DNA from 2 places in the Nocardia arthritidis genome. Region 1 is predicted to be linked to the other one. Evidence: riboswitches for the same ligand, from Rfam matches in the RefSeq annotation. Region 1 holds a riboswitch; the other holds the start of a gene.

What was found. Region 1 has a riboswitch for glycine ahead of glyA (serine hydroxymethyltransferase). Riboswitches for the same ligand answer to the same signal wherever they lie in the genome.
Region 2: linked by a shared signal. The riboswitch ahead of gcvP (aminomethyl-transferring glycine dehydrogenase) and the one ahead of glyA (serine hydroxymethyltransferase) in region 1 are both predicted to bind glycine.

Annotation. Positions count from the first base shown of each region.
Region 1 is NZ_CP046172.1:5,567,286-5,574,801, forward strand. Features, by position in the region: gene F5544_RS25020 (zinc-dependent alcohol dehydrogenase family protein) at 1-13, opposite strand, end outside; gene F5544_RS25025 (L-serine ammonia-lyase) at 82-1,443, opposite strand; gene glyA (serine hydroxymethyltransferase) at 1,440-2,735, opposite strand; glycine riboswitch at 2,775-2,870, opposite strand; glycine riboswitch at 2,871-2,961, opposite strand; gene F5544_RS25035 (IclR family transcriptional regulator) at 3,079-3,864, opposite strand; gene F5544_RS25040 (GMC family oxidoreductase) at 3,953-5,509, opposite strand; gene F5544_RS25045 (APC family permease) at 5,502-7,046, opposite strand; gene F5544_RS25050 (aldehyde dehydrogenase family protein) at 7,113-7,516, opposite strand, start outside.
Region 2 is NZ_CP046172.1:4,592,564-4,600,079, forward strand. Features, by position in the region: gene garA (glycogen accumulation regulator GarA) at 1-455, shown strand, start outside; gene F5544_RS20710 (MerR family transcriptional regulator) at 544-1,329, shown strand; gene F5544_RS20715 (bifunctional nuclease family protein) at 1,540-2,013, shown strand; gene F5544_RS20720 (MerR family transcriptional regulator) at 2,270-2,866, shown strand; gene F5544_RS20725 (TetR/AcrR family transcriptional regulator) at 2,902-3,516, opposite strand; gene F5544_RS20730 (M14 family zinc carboxypeptidase) at 3,642-4,994, shown strand; glycine riboswitch at 5,159-5,261, shown strand; gene gcvP (aminomethyl-transferring glycine dehydrogenase) at 5,475-7,516, shown strand, end outside.

The sequences.
Region 1 (7,516 bases):
CGGCTGCGCGCATGCGAAATCCTCCCGATTCGACGGCCTGATCGCTATTCCAGCACGGCGATCCGTCACGTCGGACGGCGGTCAGCATTCGACGACGGCGACGGCCAGGCCGCCGCGGGAGGTCTCCTTGTATTTGTCGAGCATGTCGGCGCCGGTGGCGCGCATGGTCTGAATCACCTTGTCCAGCGAGACGTGATGCCTGCCGTCGCCGCGCACGGCCATGCGCGCCGCCGTGATCGCCTTCACCGCGGCGATACCGTTGCGCTCGATGCACGGGATCTGCACCAGACCGCCGATGGGATCGCAGGTGAGGCCGAGATTGTGTTCGATGCCGATCTCGGCGGCGTTCTCGATCTGCTCGGGCGTGCCGCCGAGGACGGCGGCGAGTCCGGCCGCGGCCATCGCGCACGCCGAACCGACCTCGCCCTGACAGCCGACCTCGGCGCCGGAGATCGAGGCGTTCTCCTTGATCAGCTGGCCGATCGCGCCCGCGGTGAGCAGGAATTCGACGACGCTGGCATCGCTGTCGGTGACGAATCGCCGGACATAGTTCAGCACCGCGGGCACGATGCCCGCCGCACCGTTGGTCGGTGCGGTGACGACCCGCCCGCCCGCGGCGTTCTCCTCGTTCACCGCCATGGCATAGAGGGTGACCCACTCCATCGCGCGCAGCGGATCGCGCTCGTCGGATTCGGCGCACAGCCGCTCGTGCAGCGCCGCCGCGCGCCGCCGCACCCGCAGCGCGCCGGGCAGCACGCCGGTGCCCGTCATACCGCGATCGACGCACTGCCGCATGACATCCCAGATGCCGAGCAACTCGCCGCGCACCTGATCCGCACCGCGCCAAGACATTTCGTTGACCAGTACGAGTTCGGCGATGGACCGTCCGGTGGCGCGGGTGAGCGCGAGCAGTTCGTCGGCGGTATGGAACGGATGCGGCACCGCGACGGATGCGGCGACCGGCCGGTCGATCTCGTCCTCGTCGAGCACGAACCCGCCGCCGATCGAATAATAGGTGCGCTCGAACCGGACCCGGCCATCGATATCCTTGGCGCGGAACAACATTCCGTTGGTGTGGAATGCCAGCTTGGTGCCGCCGAGCAGCACGACGTCGTCGATGGCGCAGGCGATGGGGTGCACCCCGCCGAGCGGCAGCCGCCCCGTCTCGCGCACGCGGGCCGCGATGGCGGGCACCACGTCCGGGTCGACCGTCTCCGGCCGCTCCCCCGCGAGCCCGGCGAGTACGGCCTCGACGCTGCCGTGCCCGTGCCCTGTCGCCCCGAGCGAACCGTACAGCTCCACCGATATGGTGGCCGTATCATGCAGCAGCCCAGCCGATTTCAGCCTGTCGACAAAGGCCGCCGCGGCCCGCATCGGCCCGACGGTGTGCGAGCTGGACGGCCCGATGCCGACCCGGAACAGGTCGAAGACGCTGATCGTCACGCCGGGCCCCGCAGTCCGGTGTAGAGCGGAAAACGTTGCGCCAGTGCGTCTACCCGGGCGGCGAGCGCTCCGGTGGGCTCGGTGCGGCACAGCGCGGCCGCGATGATGTCGGCCACCTCGGTGAACGCGTCCGGATCGAAGCCGCGCGCCGCCAGCGCCGGGGTGCCGATGCGCAGCCCCGAGCTCACCATCGGCGGTCGCGGATCGAAGGGAACCGCGTTGCGGTTCACCGTGATTCCGATTTCCGCGAGCAGATCCTCGGCCTGTTTGCCATCCAGTTCGGCGGCGCGCAGGTCGACGAGCACCAGGTGCACATCGGTGCCGCCGCTCACCAGGCCGATACCCGCGTCCCGGCAGTCGGCCGCAAGCAATCGGTCGGCCAGGATCCGGGCGCCGGTCAACGTGCGCTCCTGCCGCTCACGGAATGCCGGTTCGGCCGCCATTTTGAACGCGACTGCCTTCGCGGCGATCACATGTTCCAGCGGCCCGCCCTGCTGCCCCGGAAACACCGCCGAATCCAGCTTCTTCGCCAATTCCGCTGTGGCGAGCACGAATCCGCCGCGCGGACCGCCGAGGGTCTTATGCGTTGTCGAGGTGACCACGTGCGCGTGCGGCACCGGGGACGGGTGTAGCCCGGCCGCGACCAGGCCCGCGAAATGCGCCATATCCACCATCAGGTGGGCGCCGACCTCGTCGGCGATGCGCCGGAATTCGGCGAAATCCAGGTGCCGCGGATAGGCCGACCAGCCCGCGACGATCAGCTTCGGCCGGTGCTCGCGCGCCAACCGCGCCACCTCGGCCATATCGATCAACTGGTCCTCGGCCCGCACATGGTAGGCCGCGACATCGTAGAGCCGCCCGGAGAAGTTGATCTTCATGCCGTGCGTCAGGTGGCCGCCGTGATCCAGCGCGAGCCCGAGGATGGCGTCACCGGGCCGCAGCAGCGCGTGCATCACCGCGGCATTGGCCTGCGCACCCGAATGTGGTTGCACGTTGGCGTATTCCGCGCCGAACAGCGCGCGCAGCCGCTGGATGGCCAGCGCCTCGATCTCGTCGATGTGCTCGCAGCCGCCGTAGTAGCGGCGGCAGGGATAGCCCTCGGCGTATTTGTTGGTGAGCACCGTGCCCTGCGCCTGCATGACGGCGAGCGGCGCGTAATTCTCCGAGGCGATCATTTCCAGGCCGCGCCGCTGGCGGTCGATTTCGCGGTCGACCAATTCGGCCATTGCCGGGTCGAATTCGCGCAGCGGCTGGTCGAGCTGCGAATGGACGGCGGATGCTGGTTCGGCCATGGGGAGCCTTTCGTCTACGCGGATGCGTGGGGTTTCGGCTCCTCCCGCTCTGTCCAATGGCCTGAGAGATTCGCGCGGCGATCGCGCTTGCCCCGTCGGCGAGTACGCTTGTGGCGCACTACTTTCCAGAGTTGCCTGTCCGCGGCGATACTGGGCCTGAGAGATTCCCGGGAGGATGTTGCTCCTTCGGCTCTCCACCGGAGTGGAGATCTCTCGCCGCGGCTGAACGGCTGTATATTGTATTCAATTACGGCGTATCAGTTCCAATTGTTGCGTAAAACGCAACAATTGTTCGATGCGCAACTCAGTATTGCCGGGGTCACACCCCTTGTCAACGCGGCGCTCAACCCAGATAACCCAGCCTGCGACTGATCCCCGCCGCGCTCGCGCGGGCCAACTCGGCCGTGCGCGCGAACTTCTCCGGCCCGAGCCGATAGGACGGGCCCGAAACGCTCAGCGCCGCAACGACGGAACCACTGCTGTCGTACACCGGCACGGCGACCGCGTTCAACCCGATCTCCAACTCCTCGCGCACCCCGGCCCAGCCCTGCTGCCGCACCCGCGCCAGCTCCGCGGTGAGGTCGGTCACCCTGGTGACGGTGTTCGCGGTGTACCCGGCCAGCTTGGTCCCGACGAGTTTGCGCAGCGCCGCCGGTTCCAGCGCGGCCAGCAGCACCTTGCCGCTCGAGGTCGCGTGCGCCGGGCAGCTCTGACCCACCCAGGACCGCAGCGCGATCGAACCCGGACCGATCGCCTCGACGATATTGATGATCCGATCACCGTCCAGCACAGCGATATTCGTCGTCTCGCCGGATTCGGCCGCGAGCGCGTTGCACGCGCCCTGGCTCTGCCCGACGAGATCGGCCTGCGCACTGGTGGATCCGGCCAGCCGGACGATCGAGAACCCGAGCCGGTACTTGCCCCGCTCGGACAGCTGCTCGACGTACCCCCGCGATTCCAGCACGGCGACCAGCCGCGAAACGGTGGATTTGTGCACGCCGAGTTCGGCGGCGATCTCGGTGACACCGGCCTGGCCGAGTTTGGCGATGATCTCCATGACGAGCAGCGCGCGGTCGACGGACTGCACCGCGGCGGTCCGCCCGCTCTCCTCGAGATCCTGTTTCGCCATGACAACGCCATTCTAAGCGGAGGTCGCCGCCGCACCTCGATCACTCCCGGCCCTGATAGGTCCCAGGTTTCGGCCACCGCCGATAAGTTCAGCCGCCGCGGATGAGATCGGCGCATTTCTCCGCCATCGCCATCACCGTGATATTCGGGTTCACCGCGGGCAGTTTCGGCATGGCCGAGGCATCCACCACCCGCAGCCGCGCGACGCCCTTCACCCTTAGTTCGGGATCGAGCACCGCCATCGGATCGTCCGCGGCGCCCATCCGCGCGGTGGCCGCCGGATGGTAGACGGTGTTGTGCGTCGCCCGAACGTAATCCAGCAGTTCGTCATCCGTCACCGCATCCGGTCCGGGCGCCAACTCCTCGGCGATCCACGCCCGCAGCGGCGCCTGCCCGGCGATCTTGCGCGCCAACCGGATTCCGGCCAGCATCACCCGTTCGTCGTGGCCGTCCGGATCGGTGAAGTAGCGCGGGTCCACCCGGGGCCGGTCCCGGAAATCGCGGCTGCGCAACCGGACCGTGCCGCGCGAGCGGCCCTGAGTCACGTTGGGGGTCAGGCAGAATCCGTTGTCGGTGGTCGGATAGCCGTGGCGCACGGTGTTCATATCGAACGGCACGCTGCCGTAGTGCATCATGATGTCCGGCACCCGCAGCGCCTCGTCGGTGGTCGCGAATATCCCGATCTCCCACCACTGTGTCGAGGTGGTCACCATCGGCCGCGCGGCCGCCCAGAACACCAACCCCTCCACGTGATCGTCGAGGTTCGAGCCGACGCCGGGCGCGTCGACCCGCACCGGCACGCCGATCTCCCGCAGATGCTCGGCCGGTCCGATTCCGGAGAGCAGCAACAACTTCGGCGTATCGATGGCGCCCGCGGTGACGATCACCTCGCGGCGCGCGGACACCGTGTCGTAGCCGGTGAGGTCGGGCCGCAGACATCGCACGCCGGTCGCGTTGCGCGCCTCGTCGAACAGGATTTCGCTGACCCAATAGCCGGTGCGCACAACGAGATTGGGCCGCGAACCGAGGATCGGATGCAGATACGCGTGTGAGGACGACATCCTGGTGTTGTCCTCGTCCGCGTTGATCTGGAACCAGCCCGCGCCGTTGCGCACCGTCGCGCCGCGGTTGAATTCGACCGTCGGCAGCCCGGCGGCCGCCGCGGCTTCCAGCACGGCGACCCCGCACGGATCGGCGGGCGGGATATCGCGCAGCCGCACCGGGCCGCCGCGCCCGTGGTGATCGCCTGGGGCGTCGTTGTTTTCGAGCCGGGCGACGTACGGCAGCACCTCGGCCGCGCTCCAACCCTTGGCGCCCATGGCCGCCCACTCGTCGAGCCCTTCGGCGGGCGGCCAGAACGCGATACACGAATTGTGTGATGAGCACCCGCCCAGCACCTTCGCCCTGGCGTGCCGCAGAAAGCTGTTGCCGCGCGACTGCGGTTCGACCGGGTAGTCCCAGTCGTAGCCGGAGTCCAGCAGATGCATCCACCGATCCAGCCGCAGGATGTCCTCGTTGCCGACATCGGAGGGTCCGGCCTCCAGCAGGCACACCGTCACGTCCGGATTCTCGCTGAGCCGGGCCGCGAGCACACATCCGGCCGTGCCGCCGCCGGCGATCACATAGTCGAAGCCGCTGTCAGACATCGCTTTTCGCCCCCTCGAGTGCCGCGTCGACCGCATGCGACGCCAGCGTGCCGATACCGCGCCTGCCCTTCAGCAGGTACCACAGCAGCCCGGCCCCGAGGATGGCGCCGATGTAGACGAAGGCGCCCCAGGTGTTGTACCAGGGCGTGCCATACACCGAGACTCGCGGCCAGGCCAGGTTCAGCGCCATGCCGACGCCCCACACCACCGCGGCGATATTCACCGGCAGACCCCACCGTCCCATGGTGAAATATCCACCCTCCACCAAATCCCTTGGCGGCCAATGCCCTTGCAGCCGCTTGCGCAGCATCGGGCCGGTCACCATGAGGTATGCCAGGTAGATCATGATGATCGCGATCGAGGTGAGCACCGTGAATATCTTGGGCTGACCGATATTTATCAGCAGGATCAGCGCGGAAAGCACGCCGATCACCACCGCGGGCACCAGCGGTGTCTGCGTCTTGGCGTGCACCCGGGCCAACTTCTCGCCGAACGGCAGCGCGTTGTCCCGCGCCATCGCGAAGGCCAGCCGGATCGCCGCGGTGTGCACGGCCAGCGAACACACCGTCACCGCTACCACGATGCAGCACAGGAAGATCCGGCCCAGCGGACCCCACATCACCTGCTCCACGATGTATTGCAGGCCGCCGTCGCCGCTGCCGATCTTCTTGTCGGCCAGGTCGGGCGCGGCCATCACGGCGAAAACCAGGATGGCCCCGCCGATCACGAACGAGGCGAGTACGGCGCGCAGAATCGCCTTGGGCGCGGTGCGGCGGGGTTCCACCGTCTCCTCGCCGAGCGAACTCGCGGTGTCGAAGCCGTACATCACATAGCCCGAGGCGAGCGTGGCCACCAGGAACGCGCCGAGATAGCCGCCCGCCTGCCCCGCGCCGTATCCGTGGGTGGAGAAGAACACCGCGGGACCGCGAGTCGCGTTGGCGGCCAGGATGATCGCGATCAACACGGCGGCGATCAGCTCGACGAACACTCCCGCGCTGTTGATCATGGCCATCAGCCGCACCCCGAAGGCGTTCACCAGGGTGGTGAAGATGATCATGACGGTGCCGAGCACCACCGCGTTGGTGGCGTAATCGTATTGACCGGTGCCGTCGCCGATCAGCTGGAAGCCGGACCACAGCCGGGGCAGGTTCAGCTGCAGCGCCAGCACGACGGCGGACAGCGTCACGATGGACGCGGTGAGCATCAGCCACCCCGACGACCATCCGACGAGCTTGCTGCCCAGCGCTTTCGACCAGTTGTAGACCGAGCCGGCCACCGGGTACCGCGCCGCCAGCTCCATGAAGCACAGCGCCACCGCGAGCTGCCCGACGAATACCAGCGGCCACGACCACAGATAGGCCGGTCCCGCGCTGCCGAAACCGAAGTAGAACAGCTGGAAGGTGCCGGTCAGGATCGAGATATAGCTCACCCCGGCCGCGAAACTCGCGAACTTCCCGATACTTCGGTCGAGGGTTTCGCGATATCCGAAATCCCCCATGCCGTTATCGTCGGAAACGCTGTGTTCCTTGACTACCATTGCGACACCGTGCCTTTCGCGGTGCGTGGCCGTACGGGCTGTCCGGCCGTAAAACTGGAATGACTGCTAGACGCCCTTGAACCACGCCACCGGCTTCGGTGCCGTGTTGTGCCAGATGTGTTTGATCTCTTGATATTCCGCGAGCCCGGTGGGGCCGAGCTCGCGCCCGTTCCCGGATTTCTTGAACCCGCCCCACTCCGCCGCCGCGGTGTAGTAGCCGAAGTCGTTGAGCCACACCGTGCCGTGCCGCAGGGCGCGCACCACGCGCTCGCCGCGCGCGGCGTCCGCGGTGCGCACCCCGGCGGCCAGGCCGTATTCGGTGTCGTTGCCGAGCCGGATCGCCTCCGCCTCGGTGGTGAACCGCTCCACCGTCAGGATCGGGCCGAAGGTTTCCTCCCGGACGATCCGCATGGTGCGGTCGCAGTGATCGAATATGGTCGGCAGGAAATAGCTTCCGTCGGCGAGCGCCG
Region 2 (7,516 bases), 970 kb from region 1:
AGACCGCGGCCGAGACGACGTCGGTCTTCCGCGCGGATTTCCTGAACGAGGTCGACGCGTCGCGCTCCGGAGAGCAGGCCGGCGAACAGCCGGTCCAAGGGGTCGAGGGTCTGCCCGTCGGCGCTGCCCTCTTGGTCGTCAAGCGGGGCCCGAACGCGGGCTCGCGCTTCCTGCTGGACCAGCCGACCACGTCGGCGGGCCGCCACCCCGACAGTGACATCTTTCTCGACGACGTCACGGTCAGCCGCAGGCATGCCGAATTCCGGCAGGACGACGATTCGTTCCAGGTTGTCGATGTGGGCAGCCTGAACGGCACCTACGTCAACCGGGAACCGGTGGACTCCTCGGAGCTGCAGAACGGGGACGAGGTGCAGATCGGCAAGTTCCGGTTGGTGTTCCTGACCGGACCGAAGGCGTCGGCGTCCGATTCGGCAGCGGGTGCGGGCGGCCTATGAGCACGCCGGCGCTGGGGCTGATGACGAATATGACCGTCAGTAAAGGCTCAGTGCTGTGACCGGTGCGGCGCAGTGGGCGCGCGGGGGCATGTCGATCGGCTCCGTGCTCGACCTGCTGCGACCTGATTTTCCGGATATCACCATCTCCAAGATCCGATTCCTGGAATCGGAGGGGCTGATCCGGCCGGAGCGCACGCCGTCGGGGTACCGCCGTTTCTCGGTGGCCGACTGCGAGCGGCTCCGGTTCGTGCTGACCGCACAGCGCGATCAGTACCTGCCGTTGAAGGTGATCAAGGAACAGTTGGAGGCGATCGACAGCGGCGCCGCGACGCTCGGGGTGCGGGAAGCCCGTGCCCGAGCGCATTCCGGCCGCGTCGGGGTGCCGGAATCCGGTCTGGCAACGGATTCCGGGCACACCGATACCGAGCCGAATGGGCGAGTTCCGCGTAGGCTCGGCGTCGTGCCGGGTGAGATCTCGCCGGATGAGCTCCGTTTCGATCATGAAATCCGGCTCACCCGTGCGGATTTGCTGGCGCAGGCCGAGATCGATGAGAAGTTCCTCAACGACCTGATCCGGGCGAATCTGATCACGCCGGGCGCCGCGGGCTTCTTCGACGCCGATGCGGTGACGCTGGCGAAGACCGCCCGGTCGATGTCCGAATTCGGTTTGGAGGCAAGGCATTTGCGTGCCTTCAAACTCGCCGCCGATCGGGAGGCCGCGCTGGTCGCGCAGATCGCCGCCCCGATCGCGAAGAGCCGCGACGCCGACGCGCGGGCCAGGGCCGAGGAGACGGTGCGTGAATTGGCCGCGCTGTCGCTGAACCTGCACGCCGCACTGGTGAAGGCTTCGGTGCGCGCCGCGCTCGGCGGCTGAGGTAAGGCCGACATCCGAACGGCTATGCGGTGCCCGGAATTCCGGACTCGAGGCGCTCGGAATTCCGGCCTCGGATAACCCCTCGACAACACGCCGGTTTCGGGGATGTACACGGATCGCTGCACCCATCCGAGTTCGCCTAGACTCGTGGTACGGCGAGCCCAGCAGGCGGTGATGCCGGGCGGCTGGTGAGGATTGGGAGGCATGGCGATGAGTGAGATGCGCGTTATCGGCATTCGTGTCGAGCAGCCACAGAACCAGCCCGTGCTGTTGCTCCGTGAGGTGGCAGGTGATCGGTATCTGCCGATCTGGATCGGGCAGGCCGAGGCGACCGCGATCGTGCTCGAGCAGGAGGGGGTGACCCCCATCCGCCCGCTGACCCACGACCTGATCAAGATCCTGATCACCGAGCTGGGGCACACCCTCAAGGAGGTGCGGATCGTCGATCTGCAAGAGGGCACCTTCTACGCGGATCTGGTTTTCGAGAACGATCTGCATGTCTCGGCGCGGCCGTCGGATTCGGTAGCGATCGCCTTGCGGGTCGGTTGCCCGATCTATGCCGAGGAGCCGGTGCTGGAGGAGGCCGGGCTGGTGATGCCGGACGAGCGCGAGGACGAGGTGGAGAAGTTCAAGGAGTTCCTGGAATCGGTCTCCCCGGACGACTTCAAGGCGACCGACAGTTAGTCCGCCGCCACACCGCATCCCGGCCACCGTGCCGGGATGCGGTGCTGTTTACGGCTCCGCGCTCGCCCGATTCCGGTCCGGTGCGCGGGCTCCAGGCGAAATGCACAAGCTCTCAAGCAAGGGTCTAGACTTTTACCGCGCGTCGCGTTTGGTCGGATGATGCCGCTCCCAGGACAATCGAGGGGAGTAATCTCGACAGTTGGGCCACGTCCGTTTTCGACTACCGATACGTGGTCGGCACGGAGCCGGGTCATCGATGAGGCTAGGCGTCGGCGAAGCAAGGGAGTGGTCAGTGGCAGAGCAATCGCAGGGCTTTGAGGTACAGCCAGGCCTGTTCCCGGACGACTCGGTGCCCGACGATCTGGTCGGCTACCGCGTCCCAAGCGCATGCCAGGTGGCCGGGATCACCTACCGGCAACTCGATTATTGGGCGCGTACCGGTCTGGTGGTGCCGTCGATCCGCGGGGCCGCGGGTTCGGGCAGCCAGCGGCTGTACTCGTTCAAGGACATCCTGGTGCTGAAGATCGTGAAAAGGCTGCTGGACGCGGGCATTTCACTGCAGAACATCCGCATCGCGGTGGACCATCTGCGCAGCCGCGGCGTACAGGATCTGGCGGGTATCACGCTGTTCTCGGACGGCACCTCGGTGTACGAGTGCACCTCGCCAGAGGAGGTCGTCGATTTACTGCAGGGCGGGCAGGGCGTCTTCGGTATCGCGGTCAGCGGTGCGATGCGCGAATTGACCGGCGCCATCGCCAATTTCCCGGCCGAGCGGGCCTCCGTGGCCACCGAGCGCCCGGAGGACGAGCTGGCCTACCGGCGCAAGGCGCGGATGAACCGTAAGACGGGCTAACTGCGCTGGGCACAAGATAATGGGCACAAGGGAATTCAGTCGATGAGCGCGGTCAGTGCGACCGCGCTCTCTGCTGCGTAGTCGTGGTCGATTTCGGAGCGCGTGACGATGCAGTGCTGCGCGAAGCCGGATAGTAGCGCCTGAACCGCCGCCGCCAGCCGCGCGGCCTGCTCGGGGGTGGTGTGCGCATCCGTCGGCGTGGCGCCGGAATCGATGACGCGATCGGTGAGCAGTCGGGTCAGCGCCGGAATCGCCTGCGGCGACTGGGATTCCAGCTCGGCGCGCAACTCGTCGTCGCGCAGCGCGGCGGTCAGCGATTCGAGTTCGAAGGTGAAGCGCTTCCTGGCGCGGCTCGTTCCGGTGTGCCCGAGCATCGCGGCCGCGTAGCCGCGCAGCACCTCGGTGAGCGAGAGCGCCGGATCGGCGAGCGGTTCGAGGGTCGCGTGGAATTCGGTCACCAGCTGCCTGGTCGCGGCCACCAGCAGGGCCCGTTTGCTGCCGAAGATCGAATAGACCGCGCCGGTGGTGAGACCCGCGTGCTCGGCCAGCGCGCCCAGCCGCGCCGCCTGGTAGCCGTGTTCGGCGATGTCGGCGATTGCCGCGTCTATCAACGCTTTTCGATTCTTCTCCGTTATCTCGGCACGTCGCATCGAGTTATGATAACGCGATTATTCAAGTAATCACATTATCCGTTGATGCGCCCTGTTCGCCGGTGCGCTCGAGCGAAGCGTGATAACGTCATTATTAAAATAACAGAATTATCTGAAGGGTCGAGATGACCGGGTTGGACGAAGTCGGCAGGATCGCCGGATCGGTGGACCGCATCGGATCGTTTCCCACGGTGGACGAGCTGAATGCCTACATCGACCAGCTGGCGCTCGCGTATCCGGGCCGGGTGGCGGTCGCCGAGATCGGCACGTCCCGCAACGGTGATCCGATCCGCTCGGTCCGCGTCGGCTCGGGGGAGCGCCGGATCGCGGTCTTCGGCAATCCGCATCCGAACGAGCCGATCGGCATGGCCACCATCCGGCATCTGCTCGGCAGAATGATCGCCGACGAGGCGCTGACGCTCGGTGCCACCTGGTATTTCGTACCGTGCGTCGATCCGGATGGCACCCGGCTGAACGAGGGCTGGTTCGCGGGGCCGCTCACCCGCACCCGGCTGGCGCGCGAGTTCTACCGGCCCCCGGTGACCGAACAGCCCGAATGGGCGTTCCCGGTGGTCTGGCGGGGTGCGACGATCGGTGCGCCGCTGCCCGAGACCAGGGCGCTGATGACGCTGATCGACGAGGTCCGGCCCGCGCTGATCGCCTCGCTGCACAATTCCGATTTCGGTGGCGGCTTCTTCTACACCTCGGGCGGGGACGAGTCGTACTGGGCCGAGCTCACCGAACTGCTGACCGCGTCCGGGATTCCGGTGCACGGCGGCGATCCTGACGCGCCAGGCGCCAAACGGTGGACCACCGGCGTCTACCAGGTGCCGACCTTCGAAACCATGGCCGAGACGCTGGTCGCCGCCGGAGTGGAGCCGGTGGCCGCGCTCGGTGGCGGCGGCTGCCGCGACTACGGCGCGAAATACGGTGCGGCCGTGCTGGTTTGCGAGGTGCCGCTATTCCTGGACGCACGGATCACCGATGACACCCCAACCGATCGGGTGCTGCGCGAGGTCAATGCCGAATGCGCCGCCGCGTATCGCGAGCTGGCCCGGGTCGGCGGCGCGGTGCTGGTGGGCGTCGCCGCGGAACTGACCGGCGCCAGCCCGTTCGAGCGCGCGGCGCGCGCCATGGTGACCGCGCTGCCCGGCATCGCCGAGGTGAAAGAGGCCGCGCCGGACCAGGATCGGTTCGCGACCCGCGGCGAGGCATTCACCGAGGAGTACTCCTGGCTCGGCATGTTCCGGTTGCGGCTCGGCGGCCTGCTGCTACGCCTGCTCGACGGGTTGATCGCCGAGGGCAGCACCGCGGCGGTCACGGAGCGCGCGCGATTCGGGGCTATCTTCGACGGCTGGTGCGCCGAGATCGAGCGGCGCGCGCCGGGCGAGCCGGTGCCGGTGGAGCGGCTGGTCGCGATCCAGGCAAGTGCGATCGTCACGGCGGCACTGCGCCTGCGCGACGGTCTGCCGATTTGAATCGCTGTCTCGGCGTCGTTGGAATGGCGGGTGAACGGCGTGGGAGGTGCTGCGGCGCTTCGGGCGGACCTCGGCATCCGACGGAAAAATACAGTGACGCACGCGACACAGGTTGCCCCGAGCGAGTGGAATTCCGGACGCTCGGCATAAACTGGCGGTGCGTCGTACGTCGCGCGGGAGAGTTCCGGACCTCCACAAGAAGTCCGGGCGCCGAAGGAGCAGCACCTCCCCGTCAATCTCTCAGGCAACAGGGACCGTGCGGACTTCGACGCCTCTGGAAAGCGGTGGCCCGCAAGCATATGCGGAGTCGCCCGCCCATGGGGAAAGGGATAGCTCCCGAATCTCTCAGGCGCCCACGACAGAGGGGGAGGGCTGGTACCCGTCGACCCCTGCGGTCGACCCGCCCGACCATTGGGAGCTGCCGTGACCCGTTCCTTCGCCGACCGCCACATCGGACCCGACCGGTCCGAACTCGACACGATGCTGCCCGTGGTCGGCGTCGGCTCGCTCGACGAGCTGGCCGCCGCCGCGCTGCCCGCCACCATCCTGGACGGCTCCGGACTCGCCGCGCTGCCACCCGCGGCGACCGAACACGAGGTGCTCGCCGAACTCGCCGGCCTCGCACACGCCAATACCGTCGCCACCTCGATGATCGGGCTCGGCTACTACGACACCCTCACCCCGCCGGTGCTGGTGCGCAACCTGCTGGAGAATCCGGCCTGGTACACCGCTTACACCCCGTACCAGCCGGAGATCAGCCAGGGCAGGTTGGAGGCGCTGCTCAACTTCCAGACCATGGTCTCGGACCTGACCGGTATGGACGTGGCGAACGCGTCCATGCTCGACGAGGCCACCGCGGCCGCCGAGGCGATGACGCTGCTGCGGCGGGCCGGGCGATCCAAGTCGGCGCGGCTGGTGATCGACACCGACCTGTTCCCGCAGACCAAAACGGTGCTGTACACCAGGGCCGAACCGCTCGGCATCGAAATCGTCGAGGCCGAGCTGGCCGATGGCGGCCTGCCGGACGGTGAATTCTTCGGTGTGCTGGTGCAGACGCCGGGCGCGTCCGGCCGCGTCGTCGACTGGACCGCGGTGATCGCGGCGGCGCACGAGCGCGGCGCGCTGGTGGCGGTGGGCGCGGATCTGCTTGCGATGACGCTGATCACGCCGCCGGGTGAACAGGGCGCCGACGTATGTTTCGGCACCACACAGCGTTTCGGTGTGCCGCTCGGCTTCGGCGGCCCGCACGCCGGTTATCTCGCGGTGCGCCAGGCGCATGCGCGGCAGCTGCCCGGCCGCCTGGTCGGCGTTTCGGTGGACGCCGACGGCGATGTGGCCTACCGCCTCGCGCTACAGACCCGTGAGCAGCACATCCGGCGCGAGAAGGCCACCTCGAATATCTGTACCGCACAGGTACTTCTGGCCATCGTCGCCGCCATGTACGCGAGCTACCACGGCGCCGACGGGTTGCGTGCCATCGCGCGCCGGGTGCACGGGCACGCCGCGGCCATCGCGAGCGGACTCGGCGAGGCGGTGCGGCACGACAACTTCTTCGACACGGTGCTGGTCCAGGTGCCGGGCGTGGCGGAAGCCGTTGTCGCCAAGGCGAAGTCGCGCGGCATCAACCTGCGGCTGGTGGACGCCGATCACGTCGGCGTCGCCTGCGACGAGGCGACCACCGCGGCGCATGTCGCGGCCGTACTCGAATCCTTCGGCGCGACAGTGCCTTCCGGCCCGCCGGAGGCCGGCGCGGTGGTCGAGACCCGGACCTCGGAATTCCTGACCCATCCGGCGTTCACCCGGTATCACACCGAGACCGCGATGCTGCGCTATCTGCGTTCGCTCTCGGACAAGGATATCGCCTTGGACCGCAGCATGATTCCGCTCGGTTCCTGCACGATGAAGCTGAACGCCACGGCGGAGATGGAGGCCATCACCTGGCCCGGCTTCGCGCGGGTGCATCCGTACGCGCCGGTCGACGACGCCCCCGGCCTGCTGAAAGTCATTGCGGACCTGGAGAATTGGCTTTCGGCCATCACCGGCTACGATTCGGTGAGCCTGCAGCCGAACGCGGGCAGCCAGGGCGAGTACGCGGGCCTGCTTGCCATCCGCCGCTACCACCTGGATCGCGGTGACGCGCACCGCGACACCTGCCTCATCCCGTCCAGCGCACACGGCACCAACGCGGCGTCGGCGGCGATGGCCGGTCTGCGGGTGGAGGTGGTGAAGTGCCGCGACAACGGCGATGTCGACCTCGACGACCTGCGCGCCAAGATCGCCGACCACGCCGACCGGCTGGCCTGCATCATGATCACCTACCCGTCCACCCACGGCGTGTACGAGCACGAGGTGGCCGAGCTGTGCGCGCTGGTGCACGAGGCGGGCGGCCAGGTGTACGTCGACGGCGCGAATCTGAACGCCCTTGTCGGACTTGCCCGTCCGGGTAAATTCGGCGGCGACGTCAGCCACCTGAACCTGCACAAGACCTTCTGCATCCCGCACGGCGGCGGCGGGCCCGGCGT